3 regions of the Shewanella sp. BJSY2023SW007 genome follow, and region 2 is predicted to be linked to each of the others. Evidence: predicted binding sites of a transcription regulator. Region 2 holds the regulator's gene; each other region holds the start of a gene.

Region 1 (7,951 bases), on a different contig from region 2:
TCGCGCGCCGCCTTGGCGGCTAAAGCCGTGCGCATCTTGAGTTACTCCTGATAAAAAAGCCTAAACTCCGGCAGTCTAACCAAGTTTTATGATCATAAACCTGTTTTATATCAACTCTATGAGATCCAAAGGTCGATAAACTGCGGCTTTGTTTGTAATTAGGGAGAAAATTAACATGGAACTCCTGTGTCCGGCCGGGAACTTGGCTTCACTCAAGGCCGCTCTCAACGCCGGCGCCGATGCCCTCTATCTGGGGCTGAAAGACGACACCAACGCCCGCTCATTTGCCGGGTTGAACTTCACACCGACCAAGCTGCAACAGGCAGCCAAAGAGGTAAAGTCACAAGGGCGCAAACTGTATCTGACCATTAATACCTTTCCGCAACCGGGTGAAGAGAAACGTTGGTATCAAGCCGTCGATCTGGCTGCCAACACTGATATTGATGGGCTGATCATGGCCGATCTGTCGCTGCTGGATTATGCCCATAGCCACTACCCTCACCTGCCATTGCATTTATCGGTACAAGCCAGCGCCACTAATATCGGCGCCTTGTCACTCTATAAGCGTGAATTCAACATTGAGCGCGCCGTACTCCCCAGAGTGCTTTCCATCAAGCAAGTCAAGGATCTCGCCAAAGCCAGTCCGGTTGATCTGGAAGTGTTCGCCTTCGGCAGTCTATGTATCATGGCCGAAGGCCGCTGTCAGTTGTCTTCCTATGTGACCGGGGAATCGCCCAATTCAGGTGGCTCCTGCTCACCGGCAAAACATGTGCGCTGGCAGGAAAATCAAGGCTGTCGCCAGACCCGCCTCAACGAAGTCTTGATTGACAGCTCGGGACTGAATGAACAGATGGGTTACCCGGTTGTGTGCAAGGGACGTTATTTGACCGAAGAAGACAGCCAACCAGGGTTCCTGCTGGAGTCCCCCACCAGCCTCAATACCCTGGACTTGTTACCAGACCTGGCTCAGGCTGGCATAGTGTCGCTCAAAATTGAAGGCCGCCAGCGCAGTCCCGCCTATGTAGAACAGGTTACCCGGGTTTGGCGTCAGGCTCTGGACACCTATCAAAATGCACCTGAGCGGTTCCAATCCAAACCAGAATGGCATGCCGCGCTGGCCAAAGTTTCCGAGGGACAAACCACTACGCTGGGTGCCTACGAGCGCAGCTGGCAATAGGAAGTTTTCTATGAATATTTCTCTTGGCCCGCTGCTTTATTGCTGGCCCAAAACACAGGTACAGGCCTTCTACCGTGAAGTTGCAGACAGCACTATTCCACTGGTTTATCTGGGAGAAGCCGTTTGCAGCCGCCGCAGGCAGATGAAGTTTGCCGATTATCTGGCCCTGGCCCATGAACTCAAAGATGCCGGTAAACAGGTTGTACTTTCTACCCTGGCCTTGATAGAAGCACAATCAGAGCTTAAAGAGCTTAAAAAACAACTCGATAATGGCGAGTTTATTGTTGAAGCCAACGATATGGCTGCAGTAGGTATGGCGCGAGAGCAGGGACTGCCCTTTGTCTGTGGCGCCAGTATCAATAACTACAATAGGGCCAGCCTGGACAAGCTGCATCAATGGGGTATGCGGCGCTTTGTGATGCCCATTGAACTGTCGAAGACTTGGCTACAGAAAGTCATCACTCCGACACCAAGCTTTGAAGTCGAGTTATTGGGCTATGGTTATCTGCCCTTGGCCCACTCGGCTCGCTGCTTCACCGCCCGCCATCAGGGACTAGCCAAAGATGACTGTCAGACAATATGCATCCAGCACCCCAAAGGCCTGGTCGCCCAAACCCAGGAGCAACAGCCGCTATTGCGACTCAATGGTATCCAGACTCAGTCGGCAGGCCGCTGCGATCTCAGACGGGATATTCCAGAAATGGAACGTTTGGGCGTTGACTGGTTCAGGGTATCACCGGATGGCCATGATTCTATCGCTCTGGCGGAATCTTTACGGCAAGATGCAGGGAGTGAAGTCGACCCTGAAATAGGCAAAGAAGCCTGTAATGGATACTGGCACGACGCGCCAGGCATGGACTATAGACGTTAGGTCTTAAGCAAGCCGGTACTTTGGACTTTCCAGCCTTTAATATGGACTTTCAATAGGCTCCTGTTCATCGGGAGCCTCTTTTGTACACAGCAGCAAACACAGAACCCAGAGCATAAAACTACCGAGTCCCAGCCATACGAGCACCGCCGGTAACCAAAAATCGGGCCGCGGTAATTGCAGTACCAACTCATAGTAAAAAGGATTGTCCCCCTCGGTAATACCAAGCTCCAGATATGGCAAAATCAGAAAAGCCCCCAAACTGATGCCGCTGATAAGCGCCGGGATCAAAGTCCATAAGGTTGCTGCGACAAAGGGACGTTGCACTAGATAAATTAAATAACAACCTACGCTGATACTGCCAAAGATGAAAAACCACTTCAGCATCATAGTGTGGAGGTGATAGACATTGACCGGGAATAAGCCCACCCCGGCGAGCGCCATGCAAGTCAGAGTCAAACTGAGATATAGAAGATGACCACTCAATTGGCGAGATAGCTGCAGGGTAAACAACCAGCAGAGTACCAAACTCAAGCTGCCGAAGAACAGGCCACCATTGAGAACCACAGCCAAAGATGAATGACCATAACTGCCCAATTCACTCAAACTGTGATTGAGTAAACTGAAGTCCCGCCCATCGCTACTATGATAGCCCCAGACAACCAACCCCAGGCCCAGCAGCAGTCCAAAGAGTCCCAGCAAACCAAAGCTCAACGCCATTCTTGCCAGTCTCTGTCTTCTTAACATGCCAGTGTTTGCCCCGGATTAGGTTTCTGCAGTCTAACTTACATGCTCCAGATTTTTTTTAAAGTCCGGGCAAGGTCTTTTTGCGTTACTGATCGCTTATTTACCCGAGTTTAAACAACAAAAGTCGCTCCCGGTCGAATTATTGCATTTTGGCGTCAGAGTATAGATTCAGGTTCGTTGATGCTCTGGCATATTCAGTAACTAACTGATGATATTGATTCTAATCGTCAAGATGATGACAACCACGTAAATTGTTATGACTTATCCAAGGGCAAAAAAAGCGGCAGCAGATTTCACTGTAGCCAGCCGATAGTCTGTCTGTTTATAGCGTTTTATCCCGGCCAAAACTCTGACCGCCGAATTTTACAATTAGTATTCATATCAATGATATGCAAATACTGGTTTCTAGAATATTTGTCAAAAAAGCACTCACTCCAATAACCACAAAAATGTTATGCTTATCACACTTAAAGTAATAATAAGGCCCGGATCGACATAGGGCCACTAACTCTGAGCCGGAATAAAGATGTCCAGAAGGAATTCCACCACTACAGACAGGGAAGTCTGTCTGCAATCCACCGACGAACTCATCTCTACTACAGATCTTCGCGGCGTTATCACTTACGTCAATCCTGCCTTTGCCAAGATATCGGGTTTCTCTGAAGCCGAGTTATTGGGCCACAGTCACAACCTGGTTCGCCATCCCGATATGCCCAAGTTGGCCTTTACCGAAATGTGGCAATGCCTCAAGGCTGGCCAATCCTGGCGAGGGTTGGTCAAAAATCGTTGTAAAGACGGTGGCTTTTATTGGGTCGATGCTTTCGTGTCTCCTATCTTTGAGCAGGGAAAAATCATTGGTTATCAATCCGTCAGAGTTAAGCCAAGCCAAGAGACTGTTAAGCGGGCCATCAAAGTTTACCGCCGCCTGAACCAAGGGAAAGTAGTTAAAGATCCACTGACGCTGACACAAAAACGCTTACTTTCAGCACTGATGGCCGGGGCAGGTCTGCTGCTCTGTGGTTATATTTGGGGTTGGGGCGTGATGTTGGCCGGAGCCATACTGATGGCGCTCAATCTGGCAATCTTCTATGACGAAGCCTTTCGTATTCCCGCCCGACTGATAACACTCAAGCAAGAGTACGACTCTGTCAGTCGCTTCATCTATGCCGGGCACGATACCTCATCTGTGCTCGAATTCCAGTTACAACGTAAAGCTGCCATGCTTCAAGGCGTATTGGGCCGGACTCAGGATCAGGCGCTTAAAACCAATGATATTGCCGCTCAATTAGTGGTGGCCACCGAGCAGGCCAGAGTCGGTATGGATCTGGAGCAGCAACAGATGCATCAAATTGCCAGCGCCATTGAAGAGTTGCACGCTACTATCAGCGAGGTAGCCGACAATACCCGAGCAACTTCTGGCCGTATAGATGAGGCTTATGGTCTCTGCCGCCAAAGCCGAGATGTGATGCATCAGAACAGCGAACATATTCTCCACCTGGCCGATGATGTAGCCAGAGCGGCTTCCAATGCCAAGCATCTGAACGATGAAGCTCAGCAGGTTGCCAATGCCATGTCGGAAATCGATGCCATTGCCGATCAAACCAATCTACTGGCCCTCAATGCGGCCATAGAAGCAGCCAGAGCCGGTGAGCAAGGACGCGGCTTTGCCGTGGTCGCCGACGAGGTCAGAGCCTTGTCGGCTCGCACCCAAGAGTCCACCAAAAGCATTTCAGCCAGCATAGAGACTATGTTCAACATGCTGACCAAGTGGGCCACTGAGATGGAAGCCAGTAGACAGCAAGCACAGAAATGTGCAACCGAAGCATTATCGGCAGTTGAGTCCATCAACACAGTTAACCAGGGAATGAGTGAAATACACGATCTCGCCAGACAAAATGCCGTGGCAGCCACCCAGCAGGGGCAAGTGGTACAGGAAATAGCAAACGGCATCCAGATGATTCATGGCGCCACCAATGACAACGTTTCTGCCCTAGGTCAAGTAGAGCAAGCCGTATTGCAATTAAAGGCCAGTGCCGACAGGTCACTAAATCTGAGACAAACCTTCGGTTAACGCTCAAGCCCGGATCCGGCTTGAGCAACAATTATTTAACTATTTATTTTTGAAGACTTTTTCATTAGGAACTGCTCAAACAATAATTACGCAAAGACTGCTAATAACTATGCTGTTGTGATCAAAGAGACAGAACTGACAGCGAATGAATTTACATAGCCGCATTAAGGGGGTAATCTTGCCCCCTTAAATTCTGGGGCTGGCTGAATGAAAATGCATCCAAAGCCAATATTGCCCCTGGCGAGTAATTTTTTACTCATTCATTAGTGTAAATTCAGGGTGTAACAAACGTGGCAAGCGAAAAACAACCCCGCAACATAGCAACCATACTCACCTTCCTGGTGCCATCTCTGCTCGGTGTCTTACTCTTTATGACACCTATCAGTTATAACAACGAACTGACGATCCCTGTAGCTGTGTTGGCCGGTGAACTCAAAAGTTTGCTCAATGATTATTTGACCGGCATAATTTGCGCCATAGTGGTATTTATGGCCACGGCCAGTGTGTTGGTAAAACTCCTTCGTCCCGGCTTCGTTCGCCACAGCAAGTTTCTCAATTCCCTGTTGAATATCAGCCCTGCCTGGCTCTTGGTCAGAGTGTTGGGAGCTATATTTATCTGCCTGACCTTCTTCCAGGTTGGCCCAGAGATGCTCAGAGCGGATTCCACCGGCGCCTTGGTGATGAATGACCTGCTGCCGCTGCTCTTCTGTGTGTTCTTTTTTGCCGGTATGTTCCTGCCTTTATTGCTCAACTTTGGCCTGCTGGAACTCTTCGGTACCTTGCTGACCAAATTGATGCGGCCGGTGTTCAACCTGCCGGGACGCAGCGCCATCGACTGCATGGCCTCTTGGCTCGGGGATGGCAGTGTCGGTATTCTGCTAACCAGTAAGCAGTATGAAAACCGCTTCTACACCCAACGTGAAGCGGCGGTTATCGGCACTACCTTCTCGGCAGTCTCCATCACCTTTACCCTTGTGGTGCTCACTCAAGTAAAACTGCAGGCGATGTTTGTGCCCTTTTACCTGACCGTCTGCCTGGCCGGTATTGTTGCCGCCATAGTTGTACCCAAGTTGCCGCCGCTGTCACGCAAGAAAGATGTCTATGTTGATGGCAGCCCCAGGCAGATAGATGATGAGTCGCTGCCCGAAGGCCATAACTCCCTGTCCTGGGGGCTGGATCTGGCGCTCACCAAGGCAGCCAATACCGGCGGTATATTCAAGGTGCTCTCCGAAGGGATAAAGAATGTCATCGATATGATCTTCGGGGTGCTCCCTGTCGTAATGGCTATAGGCACCATAGCTTTGGTCATCGCCGAATACACCCCGGTATTTGACTATCTCGGCATGCCTTTTATTCCGCTGTTGGAATTGATGCAAATTCCCGAAGCCACCCAGGCCTCCAAGACCATAGTCGTTGGCTTTGCCGATATGTTTATCCCCTCAATTCTGGCCACCAGCATAGAAGCCGACATGACACGTTTTGTGATTGCGGCGCTGTCGGTCACCCAATTGATCTACATGAGTGAAGTAGGCGCCTTGCTTATCGGCAGCAAGATACCGGTGAAAATTTGGGAGCTGTTCGCAGTCTTCCTGCTGCGTACCCTGGTCACCCTGCCGGTAATTGCCGGAATGGCACATCTGCTGTTCTAGGGACAATGTAACCTAACCTCCCGACAACGGCCGCTACATGCGGCCGTTTTATTTATAAGCACTAGAATGTGCTGACAAAATTCGCATTTGAGCCACCAGCATCTACACTGAAAAAAGTTCGTTTTTGAGGCTTTTCGGTGAAAATCTCTGCGCTTCTACTCCTTTTTACGGCACTTTGGTGTCTCGATAGCCTGACGCCGTCATTGGGCTATCGCCCCGTCCTTGAGCAATTTCAGGCCGAAGACGGCTTGTCGATGAATACTGTCAATGACCTCGCCACAGATGATCGCGGTCATCTTTGGATAGCCACTCAAGCCGGATTGAACCGTTTCGATGGTGAACACTTCAGGCTCTACAGTAAGCAAGACGCCCCCTACGGTCCCAGTGGCAATCACATTGAAAGGTTGCTGTTTTCAAGCCAAGATGAGCTGTGGTTGCTGACCTTGAGTGATGGCTTGAATCTTTATCATCCGGACAGTGGTCGCTTTGAAATATTGGGTGCCGAAGCCGATCTGCCGCTGACCGGGATCCGCGAGCTGGCAGAAGACAAGCAAGGCATGCTCTGGCTGCTGATGGATGATGCCAAGGTTTGGCGCTACGACCCCAAACGCCGCCAACGCCTGGGTAGCCAGCAGCTTCAGACCAATGCCGTTTCACAACTGAGGTTTTATGCAACGCCTTCCGGCGACTTGTATCTTGCAGGAGACTCGCTCTGGCAGCTGGATGACAGCAAGTCATGGCAACAGATGACAATATTGCCAGCACTTGCTCAAGTCGAGTCTCTGATACAGGCCAAAGACGGCAGTTTATGGCTCGCGGGCAAAGGAGCACTCTGGCACTGGTCTTTGGGAACCGAAGTTGTACCTTACTCCATCAACCAACTTGGCGATGCCGGCATTCGACATATGGTTTTGGATCCACAGCAACGGCTCTGGTTGGCGGTGGATAAATTCGGTCTAGTGCGGTTTACACCTCAAACCCGGGAGCTTCTTTGGCAACCAAACAGCGATGGCAAGACCATTCAGACGCTGCATCTGGATGACAGCAACCAACTTTGGATAGCAACCAAGGGAGCCGGTCTCGGTAAGCTGGATCTCAATCAGGAAGCCATGGGAAAACTGCTCCCCAACAGTTTCGAAAGCCACAACCTGGGTAATGGCGATGTCAGAGCGATTTTTCGCGATCATCTGGGGCAACTCTGGGTCGGCACCGCCAGCGGCCTTTATCAGGCACTGGAGTCTGACTCGGGCAAAATTCAAGGCTTCAAACCCTCGCCGCTGGCAAGCCAACTGCTGGATAAGGCCTTTATCGGTTTTATCAAAGAAGACAGTCAGGGCCGGCTGTGGATTGGCACCCGGGGCGAAGGCTTACTGATCTTCAATGCCGAGCGCGACAGCTATCTGCACTATCGCCATCAGGCCAATGAACCTGGCTCACTA
Region 2 (7,951 bases):
GGCCACCAATATACCTATATCATGCCCTGAGACGCCGTAGCCCTGCCCCAACCAGACACTGCCGGCAATAAGAGCCGCTGCGGCCGGACTGGCAAGCCCTTGGAAGAAACGTTTATCGGCCACTCCTACTTGGGTATTGAAGCGCGCCAGACGCAAGGCAGCCCCGGCGCAATAGATAAACGCCGCCAACCAACCTATTTTGCCCAATTCAGAAAGCCCCCAGTTATAGGCTATCAAGGCCGGAGCCATACCGAAGGACACCATATCTGCCATCGAGTCGTACTCGGCACCAAAGGCACTCTGAGTGTTGGTCAAACGCGCCAGACGACCATCCAGTCCATCAAATAACATGGCAACAAATACAGCAATAGCCGATGCCTCAAAGTGCCCATTCATGGAAGCGATAACAGCATAGAAGCCCGAGAACAATCCTGCCGTTGTCATCAGATTGGGCAATAGATAGATGCCACGGGTTTTTATTGTTGGCTTGGATAAATTTTGCATACACTTAACCTGATGATGTAATAAAACTCATAGCGGCAAAGATAACACACTTGCTCAGACAAGCTCACCCTGCAGAAACGGAAACAGACAATGATAAAGATCAGCCTATTTATGGCTCTGCTGGCATTACTCGGAGCCAACGCTGCCTCGGCAACGCCCATTTATACTTGGGTCGATGAAAATGGCGTCACCCACTACAGCCAAGAGCCGCCGCCACAGCGGCAAGCCACCGAACTGGACAGCCAAAATCTGCAACCCGCCAGAATTGGCACGGTCGCGCCGCAGCGAAAAGATGACGTTGTGCAGGAGACAGAGTCTGAGAAACAAGCCAAATTGATCAAGGAGAAAGATGCGGCCCAGGCTCAGGCTATTTGTGATAAGTCCAAATTCCAATTGGATGTCCTCAATACCCACACCAGACTACAACGTAAAGATGACGCCTCAGGTGAAATGATTAAGATGACAGAAGAAGAACGGCAGGCGCAGATAAAGGAGCAGCAGGAAAGAATTCGGCTGTTTTGCCAAAGAAACTAGCCAGCAAGGCCAGAGTAGAATAGGTTCTAGTAGCAAAAAGGAGCGCCGAAGCGCTCCTTGTTATTCCCGGAGTCGACTTACTTAACGAAGTCTACACCCAGTTTGATATCCGCCTTCAAGGTATCCAGCATGGCGTCACGGGCATTGGTTTCAAACGCGCTTAGCTCACCATACGGCAGAACCTTTTCGATACCATTCTTGCCGAGCACCACTGGCTGGGCAAAAAATTCAGCGTGCTCACTGCCACCGTCAACATAGGCGCACTCGATCACATTGGCTTCACCCTGCAGACCGCGGATCAGCGACAGACCGAAACGGAAAGCGGCCTGGCCCATGGACAGAGTCGCGCTGCCGCCACCGGCTTTGGCTTCAACCACTTCAGTACCGGCGTTTTGAATACGCTTGGTCAGGGCAGCAACTTCTTCATCAGAGAAGCTGACACCTTCAACCTGAGATAACAGAGGCAGAATGGTCACACCGCTGTGGCCGCCAATCACATTGACTTTAACATCGGCAACGTTCAGCCCTTTGGCTTCGGCGATAAAGGTTTCAGAGCGGATGACATCGAGAGTCGTCACACCGAACAGACGGTTCTTGTCGTAAACACCGGCTTTTTTCAGTACTTCAGCAGCAATTGCCACAGTGGTGTTCACTGGGTTGGTGATAATACCAATCAGCGCCTTGGGACAAGTCGCAGCCACCTTTTCAATCAGGTTACGGACGATACCGGCATTGATATTGAACAGATCAGAACGATCCATGCCAGGCTTACGGGCAACACCGGCAGAAATCAGCACCACATCAGCACCTTCCAGTGCGGGTGTTGGGTCTTCACCGGCAAAACCTTTAACTTCAACTGCTGTCGGGATATGACTCAGATCCACGGCAACCCCAGGCGTTACGGGGGCGATATCATAAAGTGACAGCTGAGAGCCGGCAGGTAATTGGGTTTTCAACAGAAGGGCAAGAGCCTGGCCGATACCACCAGCAGCACCTAGTACAGCAACTTTCATAGTTATCTCCGTCAATTCTCGGAATTATGTGTGACATAGATCTAATTCTGTGATGGCGCAACATTAAAGGATCGTCACAAAAATAGCAATTATCCCTTAGTCATATGACTCTGTTTCATCAAAAGCTGAATTAACTTCAGCGTTTTCTACTGCCCACTGAGGCTTCTTTTCCCCCCCCAATGACCTGCATTGCATTTTTATGCAGACATCTTGGGTATTTGTTGACACTTATCCGTTTGATATGCAGAATGACCGAGATTTTCTGAATAACGACAGAAGAAGATAATGCAAGCAAGCAAAAATCAGGATGAGCTAATCAGAACCTTCAAGGCTCTGCTTAAAGAGGAGCGCTTCGGCTCCCAGAGTGAAATAGTCAATGCACTGCAAGCCGAAGGCTTTGCCAATATCAACCAGTCCAAAGTCTCGCGCATGCTGAGCAAGTTCGGTGCAGTGCGCACCCGTAACGCTAAGCAGGAGATGGTCTACTGCTTACCGGCCGAACTAGGAGTGCCTACCGCCGGCAGCCCGCTGAAGAATCTGGTATTGGATGTAGATCATAACCAAGCCATGATAGTGGTACGTACCAGCCCGGGCGCGGCGCAGTTAATTGCCAGGCTGCTGGACTCCATCGGCAAGCCAGAAGGTATTCTGGGCACTATCGCTGGTGATGACACTATCTTTATCTGCCCTTCCAGCATCAAGACCATTGATGAAACTCTGGAAACTGTGAAATCGCTGTTCAATTACACAGACTGAGTTGAAGATGTCATAAAAAAACGCCCCTCACTGAGGGGCGTTTTTTGTCGCTATCGCATTATTAATCATCAAACTGGATCATAAAATCCAGAGAAGGGGCAAAGAAAGAGGAGCCTGTTACCGCCTGAGTAAAGTGCATCAGGTGATCATGGTGTCCTTCTCCGTCACCGAAAACCATACTGTGAAGCATCTTTTCGAAATGGCTTGGTGTCTTACAAGTAGAGATAAACATCAACCCCTGCTGTTTTACAGAACCATAAGGCATGCTCTGACGCAGGATCTCCATCGGCTCACCATTGTCATACTTGAGGTTTACCCGCTTGATATGCGCAGTCAAGGGTTTATCTTCCGAGGCGTACTCTATGTTGTCCTGCTTGGTGCGGCCTATGATGTCTTCCTGCTTTTTCAGCGGCAGTCTATGCCACTTACTCAAATTGTGGACATATTTCTGTACATGAATGTAGCTACCGCCACGAAATGCATCGTCTTCATCGCCTACCAGAGCTACAGCTTGACGACCTCTGCCCTTGGGGTTTTCTGTACCATCGACAAAACCGGTCAGATCGCGGCTGTCCATAAAGCGGAACCCACGTTCCTCCTCTTCCAGCTCGGCCAGGCCTTCCAGCATTTCATTGACCTCATTGGCCACCAGATGAAGAATATCCAGGCGATCACAACGCAGGTGAATAAAAATATCGAACTCTATCGCCGGCGCATCCCGGTTACCCGACTCCATAGCAGGGAATGGCTTGAGTTCAGTTGGCCTGCTTCCCGGATAGAGATGATCCCAAAAATTGGCACCAATCGCCACAAAGGCGTTAAAGGCACTGTCAGCATACTGATCTGCCAGCTCATACAAATACTGGGCGACATTGGCCAGGCAAGGACGCAGTTGTGACTCCCCGCCTTCGTTGGCATTGAACATCAGATAAACACTGTGCAGATTTCCCTCTGCGCAGATCCCCAGCTGTTCCCGTGGCATAACCTGTGTATCCATTTGCAATCTACCCTTTCAGATTAATTCATCTTCGGCCTTATTATCCGCAACTTGAGCATTAATTTGAATTAGCTCACGCACGTTTTTGCCGATTACTTTCAATAACCTGATGCCTGCCCGTCTTTACGGGACTCGGAAGCTCCCCGATAAACGCCGCTTTCAACATTGACGCCTATGGCCTGATAACCACCAAAAGCCCCGAGAGAATCACTCAAAGTATGCCCCTTTTTCATCAGCTCACGGCGGGTTTCCATGGAAAAGCCCGACTCGAGACTGATATAACCGCCATCTGTCATCTGCTCGCCGGTCGGTTGGCTGGAACCTGTATGCAGTATTCTCGGAGCATCGCCCGCCTCCTGCAGGTTGAGGCCAAAATCAATCAGATTAATCATGATCTGGGCATGCATCTGGGGTTGGGTGGCTCCCCCCATGACGCCAAAGCTGAGCCAGGGCTTGCCATCTTTGGTGACAAAGGCCGGAATTATGGTATGAAACGGTCTCTTACCCGGTGCATAGGAGTTGGCACGCCCAGGAGTGAGATCAAACAGCTGGCCTCTGTCCTGCAACACAAATCCCAAGTCCGGAGGCGTCATGCCTGAGCCCATACCACGATAATTGCTCTGGATGAGGGACACCATATTGCCTTCTTTATCGGCGGTAGTGAGATAGATGGTATCACCGTGTAAAAGATTGGGATTACCCGGCTCAACGCTGGCGGCGGCTTTGTCAGCATCGATAAGCTTGGCTCTGGCGTAGTTGTATTCTTTGGAAATAAGTGAGGCTACCGGCACTTTGGCAAAGTCCATGTCGGCGTAGAACTTGGCTCGGTCGGCAAACGCCAGCTTTTTTGCTTCCACGAAATGATGCACATATTCGGCGCTGCCCAACCCCATGGCCTTGAGATTAAATGGCTCCAGGGTTTTAAGGATCTGCAGTGCCGCTATCCCCTGGCCGTTGGGCGGCAGCTCCCAGATATCATAGCCCCGATAATTAGCCGATACAGGCTCGACCCACTCACTCTTGTGAGAAGCGAGATCTTCATAGGAAAGATAACCGCCCTGTTGTTGCATATAAGCGGCAATACTGCGGGCTATCTCTCCTTTGTAAAAGACATCCCGGCCCCCCTTGGCAATTTTTTCATAGCTGTTTGCCAAAGCCGGGTTTCGAAACAATTCACCGACGGCCGGCATGCGGCCACCTGGCATATAGGTTTCTTTAAACCCCGGGTATTTGGCCAGCTTGTCACCGCTGCGCGCCAGATAGAAGGCGATGAGCTCGGAAACCGGAAATCCTTCACGGGCATAATGAATAGCCGGTGCCAGGTTATCCTTCATGGGCAATTTGCCGAACTTGTCATGCAGTTCATACCAGCCATCCACGGCACCGGGCACGGATACGGGCAAAGGCCCATAAGGCGGCAGCTGCTCAAGCCCTTTGGCCTTGAGCATCTCCAGCGTCAGAGAAGCCGGACTGCGGCCAGAGGCATTAAGCCCATAGAGCCGCTGCTCTTTGGCGCTCCAGACAATCGCAAAAAGATCGCCGCCTATGCCAGAGCCTGTAGGCTCCACCAACCCCAGCATGGCATTGGCGGCAATCGCGGCATCCACGGCGCTGCCACCTTGTTTGAGAATATCGACCGCCACCTGAGTCGCCAGTGGTTGGCTGGTTGCCGCCATACCATTGACCGCATAGACTTCAGAGCGGCTCGCAAAGGCCGCGCCCGTGATTCTGTCCATCGCCATGCTTCCCGTGCTGCAGAAAACAGTCAAACTCCCAATGACGCCGAGTAACAGCTGACGGCATGAGCTGTTGCTGATATTCCGTATCCCTTGTACGTCCTGCATTTTATTATTGCTGTGGTTATGCATCTCGCCTCCGCTCTCATCCCGGAGCGGCGCATGGGCGAGTCCGGGGTTCAGTGAATACCTATGGTGAATTCAATCAAACCGATTGTTTGGTATAACACAGAGACAAACAAATTATCACCCACAGCAAACCTATGAAACAATTGTTGTTAACAGCCATTACCGAACAACACCAACGGATGTTCCAGTGCCGACAGCCTGACTCTCTGCCCTGGAGAAAACTGTACCTGATGACTACGAACCTCGAGTATGACTCCCTCTTGCTGCACATCATAATGGCAAACATTGCCCAGAAAACGCCGCTCGGTAACCACGGCCAGCCCCTGTTCGTCGGGACGTAACTCCAACTGCTGTGGCCGCAGCAACAACTCGCCCTGCCAGTTCAGTGGCAAACCATGGGGCAAAGAGCTTTTAAGGCGGCCGATTTGAGTATCGACACAGTGCTCGCAGCTGACCTTGGCCTCAAGATAATTACCGCTGCCGAGAAAGTCCGCCACATAGCGATTGACCGGGTTGGCATAGAGAGTTTCAGCACTACCTTGCTGCACTATTTTTCCATCTTCAAACAGCGCCAGGGTATCGGCAAAAACAAAGGCCTCATCCTTACTGTGGGTCACAAATACGGCGCTGACGTTACGGCTCTTGAGGATCGCGCGAATCTCCAGCATCAGCTCGCCGCGTACCTGGGCATCTATGTTGGAGAAGGGTTCATCCAACAACAGCAGTTCAGGCTCATAGGCAAGCGCCCTGGCAATCGACACCCTCTGCTGTTGACCGCCGGACAACTCGTGGGGATAACGTTCAGCAAGCCCGGTGAGCTTGACCAAGTCCAACATCTCCTCAAGCCGGCTCAGGCGCTGCGCCTTATTCAATCCCTTGACACCAAAGAGGATATTCTGCGCGAGCGTCAAGTGGGGAAACAGGGCATAGTCCTGAAAGATCATCCCCACGCCACGCTCCTCTCCCGGAACCTGCAGCTTATCCGTGGTTACTGCACGGCCGCTGATATGAATTTCACCGGCGGAGACCGGCTGCAGTCCGGCAATGGCTCTGAGCAGAGTCGTTTTACCACAACCACTGGGTCCGAGCAGAGCGGCAATTTCACCGGCTTGCAAAGTAATGCTCAGCCCTTTGAGCACCTGCTGGGCGCCATAATGGCTATGGAGTTGCTTGACACTCAGGGTCGACATCAGTTGTTTTGCTCCAGCGAACGGTTGAGATAAATCAAGGGCACCAGCCCCACCAACACAATAACAATAGCCGCCAACGCCCCCTGCTCCAACTGCTCATCGGAGACGTATTGGAACACTTGGGTGGCCAGGTTGTGAAACCCTACAGGGCTTAGCAGTAAGGCAGCCGGCAACTCTTTCATCGCCTCGATAAATACCAGCAGCAGAGCGGCAAAAATACCGCTGCGCAGCAATGGCAGATGGATTAATGCCAGTACTTTACCCGGTGTCTTGCCCAGACTGATGGCCGCCATATCCAAAGAAGGCGACAGCCGTTTGTAACTGCTCTCTATACTGCCGATGGCAATGGCGGCAAAACGAATACAAAACGCCAGCACCAAGGCGGCGATACTGCCGGTGAACAGCAGCCCCGGGCCTTGACGCTCGAACAGGGCGTAGAGATCATCGATTCTGAAATCGAGCCAGGTCAGCGGAATAAGCACGGCAATCGCCAGCACAGTGCCCGGCAGTGCATAGCCGGTACTGACCAGACGGGATGGCAACATGTCCCACTTTCGCGGGCTCAGGCGGCGAATGAACATCAAGAGGATAGCCAAGAGCAAACACAATACACTGCTGATGGCGGCGACCGTTAGGCTGTTGAGACTGTACTGCCAAAAGTCACTGTTCCAGCTCTGTTGCCAGTAATCCAAGGCGTAACTGCCGAGAATGACAAATGGCAAAAAAAACGCCAGCAGCAGCAACAGCGAGCAGTAGCCGAGCGCCAACCACTCACGCCAACCTTTGAGCCGGTATGGCTCTGGTGCCTCAAGCAACAGCTGTTTTTGAAACAATTGCTGTTTACGCCTCGCCATACGCTCCAGCGCAAACAGAGTAAAGACACCAAGCAACATCAATAGCGAAATTTTAGCCGCGGCCGCCAAGTCACCATAGGCTCGCCAGGTGTCGTAGACAGCCGTGGTCAGGGTGGATACCGCAAAATAATTGACCGTCGCCAAGTCAGCCATGGTTTCCATGGCCACCAGGGCGACACCGGCCGCCAGCGCCGGGCGTGCCATTGGCAGCGACAAACGCCAGAAACTCTGCCATGGC
Region 3 (7,951 bases), on a different contig from region 2:
TAGGTCAAGCCGGGGCTCAGCAATATCGCCAGTTGGGGTTTGACCGAGGTCGTATCCACCGGGTGGCTGAAGGCCAGGGTGGCGACCAGCTTTTGAATACTCGGCTGGGCCGGATCCTGGTACAGACGCCCATCAGAGATGGTGGCGGTGAAGGCGGCTGTGCTGAATTCGCTCTGGTATTTATCCAGTAAGATATGGTCTGCCAGCAGCTGCTTCTTATCCAGGCTGACCGCGAACTTTTCCGCAATCGGCCAGTCGTTATCCGGAATAAATTGCAGATGCTTGTCACTGGCCCAGCGCCACTGCCCGGCGAGTTGGGGGCTGAGGCTGACGCCTTTGGAGACTGGTTTGCCTATGACGTCCAAAGGTGCGACCGAACCACTGAAGGTCAGGGTCAAGGGAGCGACCTGAGGTTTGGCTTGGTGGTAATCGGTCAGCCTCGGCGCCTTGAGCGTATAGTGTAGGGTATAGGGCTTGGGTAAATGCTGATACCAATACCAGCCACCCCAGCAAAGCACAGTCAGCACAGATAGCAGCAGTAAGCTTCCCAAGGCTTTAAAGGGATGCTTTATGCACCAATGCATCCAGGGCGGCGCTTGCCAGTGACCAAAAACCGCAGCGAGAACTCGCCAAACTACCGAGAAGAAATTTCCTATAAGCTGTCCCATCGTTCCGTGTCCTTGCTGTGTCTCGTAGCGCTATCGCCAACTTGGCTGACGTTTTAAAGATGTCGGTCGCCGATGTCAATCAGACCGGGCCGATGCTGTGATGCCCTATTCGATATCGCCTCTGCAACTGAGGCTATATGGTACAGCAATCAGCCTGATTTTGATCCGCGTTTGAATTCAAAATTGATAATCGGGCGGCAGTTGTTTAGATATTTGCAGAAACTCTCCTTCCAGGTACGAGCCCGCAGGCAGCACGTCGGCACTTGGGGTTTGACTTTGGATTCTATATTCGCCGCATCTATAACTCTTACCTGTAATGTTTCTTGTTTGGGAAGGCTGAGTTGCGGGCCCTGTCTATCTGCCCATCGACGATAGCAAACCTTATGGCGCAGGTTCCGGGTCGCTGGAGGGTTCATACATTCTCAACAGATCCCTGCTATACCTTTCTTTGCGATAACTGGAACCCTGGCTGTGAATGTTGACTCGATAGTTGTCTTTGGAAAAGTATTTGGAGATTGCTTGTCCTGCATGTGAATGGTTAGGAGTTGAAATGGTCGTATTTGCAAACAAATGCTTTTTAAGTGAATTTAAATGCATTATTATGTTGTTCGTGCCACAGGTGTGGCATTCATTTCTGCCGGCTTTAACGAGTGTGAGGTAAATCCCAAGGTGCGTACCACAGAATTGGTTGATGGTTTTCGTCATTCTGCTCCCTATGTCAATGCCCACAGGGGCAAGACATTTGTTGTGATGTTAGGAGGGGAGGCACTGGCTCAGCCTAAGTTTCGTTCCATCATCAATGATGTTGCTTTGCTGCATAGCTTGGGGATCAAGGTGGTATTGGTTTATGGCGCCCGGCCGCAGATAGACGAATCCTTGGCTCATCATCAGATTGAGCCCGCCTACCATCAAGGTGTACGGATCACCGACGAAGCGACTCTTAAGCTGATTAAGCAGGTGGCTGGTTCTTTGCAGTTTGATATTACTGCCAGGTTGTCCATGAGCTTGTCGAACACACCTATGCAGGGAGCTCAGATCAATGTGGTTAGCGGTAATTTTGTGATTGCCCAGCCTTTGGGGGTCGACAATGGCATTGACTATTGCCTCTCCGGCAAGGTGCGCCGTATTGATGTTCAAGGGCTTAAGCGGCAATTGGAAAATAACTGCATCATCCTGATGGGGCCGATAGCAGCTTCGGTCACCGGCGAGAGTTTTAATCTCACCGCTGAAGAGGTAGCGACTCAAGTAGCAATCAAGCTTAAAGCCGACAAGATGATAGGCTTCAGCTCCCAGAACGGTATTTTGGACCGTAATGGTGATGTGATTGCCGAACTGATGCCCAACGATGCCCAGAAAATTCTCGATAAACTGGCCGGCCAGGGTGAAGGTTGCGTCGGCACTATGGCGTTTCTCAAGGCCAGTATTGATGCCTGTCGCAGTGGCGTACCCCGTTGCCATTTGGTCAGCTATCTGGAAGATGGTGCCCTGTTGCAGGAATTGTTTTCTCGTGAAGGTATAGGTACCCAGATAGTCACTGAGAGTGCCGAGCGTTTACGGCGCGCATCCATTGCCGACATTGGCGGCATACTCAACCTGATCCGCCCGCTGGAAGAGCAGGGTATCCTGGTGCGTCGCTCCCGCGAACAACTGGAGATAGAAATAGAGCAGTTTATGCTGATTGAGCGTGATGGCTTGGTGATAGGCTGCGCGGCGCTTTATCCCTTTGAAGAGGACAATGCCGGCGAATTTGCCTGTTTGGTGGTACACCCTGACTATCGCGATGCCGATCGTGGTAGTTTGCTGCTGCAAAACATTATAGGCCAGGCCAAGGTACGTGGTTATTCCAGGTTATTCGCGTTGACGACCCGCAGCATTCATTGGTTCCTGGAACATGGTTTTGAATTGGTGGAGGTGGATGCTTTGCCTAGCAAGAAGAAGCAGCTTTACAACTACCATCGCCGCTCGAAAATCTTGGCGCTCGACCTGTAAGAATCAACTTGTTTGACATAACACCATTCAGTTAAACAAACTTTGACTGAATGGTGTTAATGGGTGTCAGAGCAGGAACGGTCCGATTGGGACCGTTGCCTTTTACATCAAGACTTGGTGCGTTTCATCGCAGTGAAGAACTCTTCATTGGTCTTGGTCATTGCCAACTTGTCGATCAAGAATTCCATCGCGCTGACTTCATCCATAGGGTTGAGGATCTTACGCAGGATCCACATCTTCTGCAGCTCATCCGGCGTGGTTAGTTTCTCTTCACGACGGGTACCGCTGCGGTTGAAGTCAATGGCAGGGAATACCCGTTTTTCAGCGGCCTTGCGTGACAGATGCAGTTCCTGGTTACCTGTACCCTTGAACTCTTCGTAAATCACTTCGTCCATCTTGGAGCCGGTATCGATAAGCGCAGTGGCGATAATAGTCAGGCTGCCACCGTTTTCGATATTACGGGCTGCACCGAAGAAACGCTTGGGTCTGTGCAGCGCGTTGGCATCCACACCACCTGTCAGCACCTTGCCGGATGAAGGCACAACCGTGTTGTAAGCACGAGCCAGACGGGTGATGGAGTCCAGCAGAATCACTACGTCTTTCTTGTGTTCAACCAGGCGCTTGGCCTTTTCGATAACCATCTCTGCAACTTGTACGTGACGGCTTGCAGGCTCATCGAAGGTGGAAGCGATCACTTCACCCTGAACCAGACGCTGCATTTCGGTGACTTCTTCAGGACGTTCGTCGATCAGCAGCACCATCAACACTACTTCAGGGTTGTTGTAGGTGATTGATTGGGCAATGTTCTGCAGCAGCAGAGTCTTACCGGCTTTGGGTGGCGCAACAATCAGCCCACGCTGGCCCTTACCCACAGGTGAGCAGAGATCCAGAATTCGGGCTGTGATATCTTCGGTGGAACCGTTACCACGTTCCATACGCAGACGTTCTTCTGCATGCAGTGGGGTAAGGTTTTCAAACAGGATCTTGTTGCGAGAGTTTTCAGGCTTGTCGAAGTTAACTTCGTTAACTTTCAGCAGAGCAAAATAGCGTTCGCCTTCTTTAGGGGGACGTATTTTGCCGAAAATGGTGTCACCCGTTCGCATGTTGAAACGACGGATCTGGCTTGGAGAAACATAAATATCATCGGGACCGGCCAGATACGAACCATCGGCACTGCGCAGGAAACCAAATCCATCCTGAAGTATTTCCAGAACGCCGCCGCCGAAGATGTCTTCACCGCTCTTGGCATGGGCTTTCAATATAGAGAAGATGATATCCTGCTTGCGGGCACGAGCCATATTCTCCAGCTTCATTTCTTCGGCCAGTGCGACTAAGTCTGCAATAGACTTGTTTTTTAATTCAGTTAAATTCATTTTTGGTGGGTCTTGTTTCACGCGACAAAGCTTACGCGCTCAATCTCTCAAATTGGACTTGATGGATGTTGATTGAACAGCGAGAAGTGGGTTAGTAGAAAGAATCTGGTTATTAAAGTAGCACTATCAGGACAGGGCGTCCAGAAGTTTAACTGAACCCGGCACATTTTTATTTCTAGGGCGTGCCGGGTGTCACTTATTTGATTTGAGTGATCAAATCTGGGCGTCGATGAACTCTTTCAACTGAGTCTTGGACAGGGCGCCAACCTGATTGGCAACCAGTTCACCGTTTTTGAACAGCAACAGAGTAGGGATGCTGCGAACACCGTATTTAACAGGTGAAGCGTTATTTTGATCTATGTTCAATTTGGCGATGGTCAGTTTGCCGGCGTATTCTTCGGCAACATCGTCCAGGATGGGAGCGATCATTTTACATGGGCCACACCACTCGGCCCAGAAGTCTACCAATACAGGCAGTTCTGATTTCAGGACGTCGTTTTCAAAGCTGTCGTCGCTCAGGTACACAATTTTATCGCTCATGATGTTCTCCAGTTGGGTTGCCATTACTGGTCTGTTAATGGCTTAACCTGTATATTGGGTTGGATTAACGGCAATTCAAGTCACCGTTTTTTTCTTGTCGCTATTTCAAACGATCGAGTATCTTATTGCAACCCTAACTGGTATGCTTGCGCTATGAGCGAAACACATTTATCTCAACAAAAACTTGCCGAACTGCCACTACATCCTGAAGTAATTCAGGCGCTTGCAGAAAACGGTTTCGAATATTGTACGCCTATTCAGGCACTTTCCCTGCCGGTACTTTTGCAGGGCAAGGATATCGCCGGTCAGGCGCAGACAGGTACGGGCAAGACCCTGGCCTTTCTGGTAGCAACTTTTAACCACTTACTTTCCACCGACATTCCCGCCGAACGCCAACTTAATCAGCCCAGAGCCATCATCATGGCACCAACCCGGGAACTGGCGATTCAGATAGCCAAAGATGCCACCTTGCTGTCCAAACACACCAAACTCAAGGTGGGGATTGTCTATGGCGGCGAAGGCTATGATGCCCAGCGCAAGGTGCTGGACAAGGGCGTGGATATCCTGATTGGTACTACGGGGCGAATTATAGATTACGTGCGTCAAGGGGTTATCAATCTCAGCGCTATTCAGGCCGTAGTGTTGGATGAAGCGGATCGTATGTTTGATCTGGGCTTTATCAAAGACATTCGCTTCCTGTTCCGCCGCATGCCGGATGCCAAAGACAGGCTCAACATGCTGTTCTCGGCTACCCTGTCGATGAAGGTGCAGGAGCTGGCTTATGACCATATGAATGACCCGGTCAAAGTCGAAATTGCACCGGAAGAGAAAACTTCGAAAAACATCAAGGAAGAGCTGTTCTATCCTTCGATGAAAGACAAGATCCCACTGCTGCTTACCCTGATAGAGGAAGATTGGCCGGATAAGGCGATAGTCTTTGCCAATACCAAACATCAGTGTGAAAACCTCTGGGGTTGGCTCGAAGGTGATGGTCACAGAGTCGGTCTACTGACCGGTGACGTGCCACAAAAGAAACGCCTTAAGATCCTGGAGCTGTTCACCAAGGGTGATCTGGATATTTTGGTGGCCACAGACGTAGCGGCCCGTGGCCTGCATATTTCTGATGTGTCCCATGTCTATAACTTCGACCTGCCTGATGACTGTGAAGACTATGTTCACCGTATCGGTCGTACTGGCCGTGCCGGTGCCAAAGGGGTTTCGGTCAGCTTTGCCTGTGAAGAATACGCCCTCAACCTGCCGGCTATCGAAGACTATATCAAGCACTCGATTCCGGTAACCTCTTATGATGCCGAAGCCTTGCTCGATGATATTCCAGCACCGGTTCGTATCCATCGTAAGCATGCCGGACCGCGCAATACCCGTGATCGCGGTCAGGGACGTCCTCAGGGAGCTCATCGTAGCGGTGGTCGTCCACCTCGTCACGACAGGACTCGCAGACATTCCTGAATGCCGAAACCCGCCTACGCTGCCATAACTCTTGGCTCCAATAGCTTCAATATGCTGGTTGCCCGTACCGTCGGCGGCCAGCCCAAGGTTCTCGCCAAGTACAAACGTAAGGTGAGGTTGGCCGAGGGAATTGAGGCTGATGGCAGTCTCAACCTGGCGGCATTCGAACGTGGCCTCGATTGCCTGGCCATGTTCTCCAATATGCTTGTCGAACATCAAGTCGATGATGTCAATGTGGCCGTCATTGCCACAGCAACCCTTCGTTGTATCAGCAACGCCGATGAATTCAATCGTCGTGCCCTGCAAATATTAGGGCACCCGATAGAGATCATCTGCGGTATGCGTGAAGCCGAACTTATCTATCAAGGCATGGTGGCGACCACTCATGGCGAAGGGCGACGCCTGGTGATAGATATAGGTGGTGCCAGTACCGAGTTTATTGTGGGTGACGGTGAAAAGGTGCTGTTTAAAACTAGTCTGCCTATAGGCTGTGTCACCTACAACCAATGCTTTTTCACCTCTGCTCCCTTGCAACCGCTGGACTTTGACGATGTGCGAGCCAGGGTGGAGCTGGCCTTGGCTGAACACAAATCGACTTTGAAAGCGCTGGGTTGGCATTCGGTGGTCGGCGCTTCCGGAGCAGTGCAGTCAGTGGTTGAAGTGTTGCAACATAGGCAGAGGTCGGAAACTTTGACTCTGGCGGTGTTGGAATCACTGAAACAGGAGTTATTGGCTCAGGAGAGCTTAACTCTGGATGGCATAGATGGCCTTGCTCCAGAGCGGGCACCGACCTTTACATCCGGTGTTGCCATCTTGCTGGCGCTGTTTGAGCTGCTGGGTATTGAACAACTGCATTTATCCGGCGGCGCTTTGCGTGAAGGGGTGTTGCAGATGTTGGCCAAACGGCAGTCTGCAGAATAAGCACAATTAAAAAAGGACCTTAACCAGGTCCTTTTTACTATCTCATTTTTTTGTTGCTACAGCCCTAGTGCACCTTAGGTTACGCGGCATAGTGGCTTGAAAGATTACTTGAGGATCTTGGCCAGATCCTGCTCCAGAGAGACTTCCGGGCGTTCAACGATACGGCCAATCTCTTTGTCATCCTGAAGTACAATAAAGGTTGGGATCCGCTGGAAGTCATATTGGGCGGCCAAGCCTTCCGGATCCTGTTTCTGGCGATCTACCCCGATATAACGCACCTGGATATTAGGGTTGGCCACTTGCTCCATGATACGGATAAAGCGCGGTGTTTCTCTGTGGCAGTCCGGGCACCAGGTGCCTATGATGACGACAATTTCTGTGGCCTTATCGACCGCTTTTATTGGAGCCAAGGCATCTGTCTCTACCTGATAACTCTGATAGCCACTGCTGAATTCGGGTAATTCTGTCACCAGTTTCTGTGCTTCGACTGCGCCCGTTAAGATCACTTCCTGTTTCTCCTCGCTGCAGGTGGCGATAAAGCCTTCCTGTTTGTCTTCGAAACCACAACCGCCATTGGCCATAACCTGGCAACTGAAGAATAACGCGGTGGTGGCGAGTAACGCTTTTACATTCTGGTGCATCATACTACCTCGGGTGGGGTGACTCCATACCCTGATTCAAACATTGGTGAGGGATATATCAAAGAGACAAACACTATGTATGTTAGCAAGATCACTAAATAATTTTGATCTGAACAAAGAGGTTTTTCAACCAGGGAGTGGATTCTTGCCGGGAATGGTATAAATACAAAAAAGCCGCCTTGAAGGCGGCTTTGGAGTTCAATTTACTTGGCGTCTTTCAGCCATTGGGCGGCCTGCTTGGCAAAGTAAGTGAGAATGCCATCGGCGCCGGCACGTTTGAAGCACAGCAAAGATTCCATCACTATGGCTTTTTCTGCCAGCCAGCCGTTTTGAATTGCTGCCATATGCATGG

Evidence for each region. The regulator ArgR, encoded in region 2, controls arginine synthesis, uptake and breakdown. The targets are predictions, from matches to a motif close to ANTGAATANNTATTCANT.
Region 1: the regulator ArgR is predicted to act here: its motif matches at 5,066-5,083, upstream of ACMHXE_RS09620 (YjiH family protein).
Region 3: the regulator ArgR is predicted to act here: its motif matches at 1,249-1,266, upstream of argA (amino-acid N-acetyltransferase).

What each region holds. Positions count from the first base shown of each region.
Region 1 covers NZ_JBKORL010000063.1:32,407-40,357, reverse strand. The annotation lists gene ubiT (ubiquinone anaerobic biosynthesis accessory factor UbiT) at 1-35, opposite strand, end outside; gene ubiU (ubiquinone anaerobic biosynthesis protein UbiU) at 176-1,177, shown strand; gene ACMHXE_RS09635 (U32 family peptidase) at 1,188-2,048, shown strand; gene ACMHXE_RS09630 (hypothetical protein) at 2,085-2,792, opposite strand; gene ACMHXE_RS09625 (methyl-accepting chemotaxis protein) at 3,319-4,863, shown strand; gene ACMHXE_RS09620 (YjiH family protein) at 5,154-6,512, shown strand; gene ACMHXE_RS09615 (two-component regulator propeller domain-containing protein) at 6,650-7,951, shown strand, end outside.
Region 2 covers NZ_JBKORL010000073.1:895-8,845, forward strand. The annotation lists gene pssA (CDP-diacylglycerol--serine O-phosphatidyltransferase) at 1-504, opposite strand, end outside; gene ACMHXE_RS11760 (DUF4124 domain-containing protein) at 595-1,038, shown strand; gene mdh (malate dehydrogenase) at 1,116-2,051, opposite strand; gene argR (transcriptional regulator ArgR) at 2,337-2,807, shown strand; gene ACMHXE_RS11775 (Dyp-type peroxidase) at 2,869-3,804, opposite strand; gene ggt (gamma-glutamyltransferase) at 3,903-5,546, opposite strand; gene ACMHXE_RS11785 (ABC transporter ATP-binding protein) at 5,819-6,862, opposite strand; partial or broken gene ACMHXE_RS11790 (ABC transporter permease) at 6,859-7,951, opposite strand, start outside.
Region 3 covers NZ_JBKORL010000095.1:54,052-62,002, reverse strand. The annotation lists gene ACMHXE_RS16515 (MG2 domain-containing protein) at 1-668, opposite strand, end outside; gene argA (amino-acid N-acetyltransferase) at 1,338-2,657, shown strand; gene rho (transcription termination factor Rho) at 2,765-4,030, opposite strand; gene trxA (thioredoxin TrxA) at 4,244-4,570, opposite strand; gene rhlB (ATP-dependent RNA helicase RhlB) at 4,724-6,037, shown strand; gene ACMHXE_RS16490 (exopolyphosphatase) at 6,038-6,958, shown strand; gene ACMHXE_RS16485 (thioredoxin family protein) at 7,063-7,599, opposite strand; gene hemB (porphobilinogen synthase) at 7,803-7,951, opposite strand, start outside.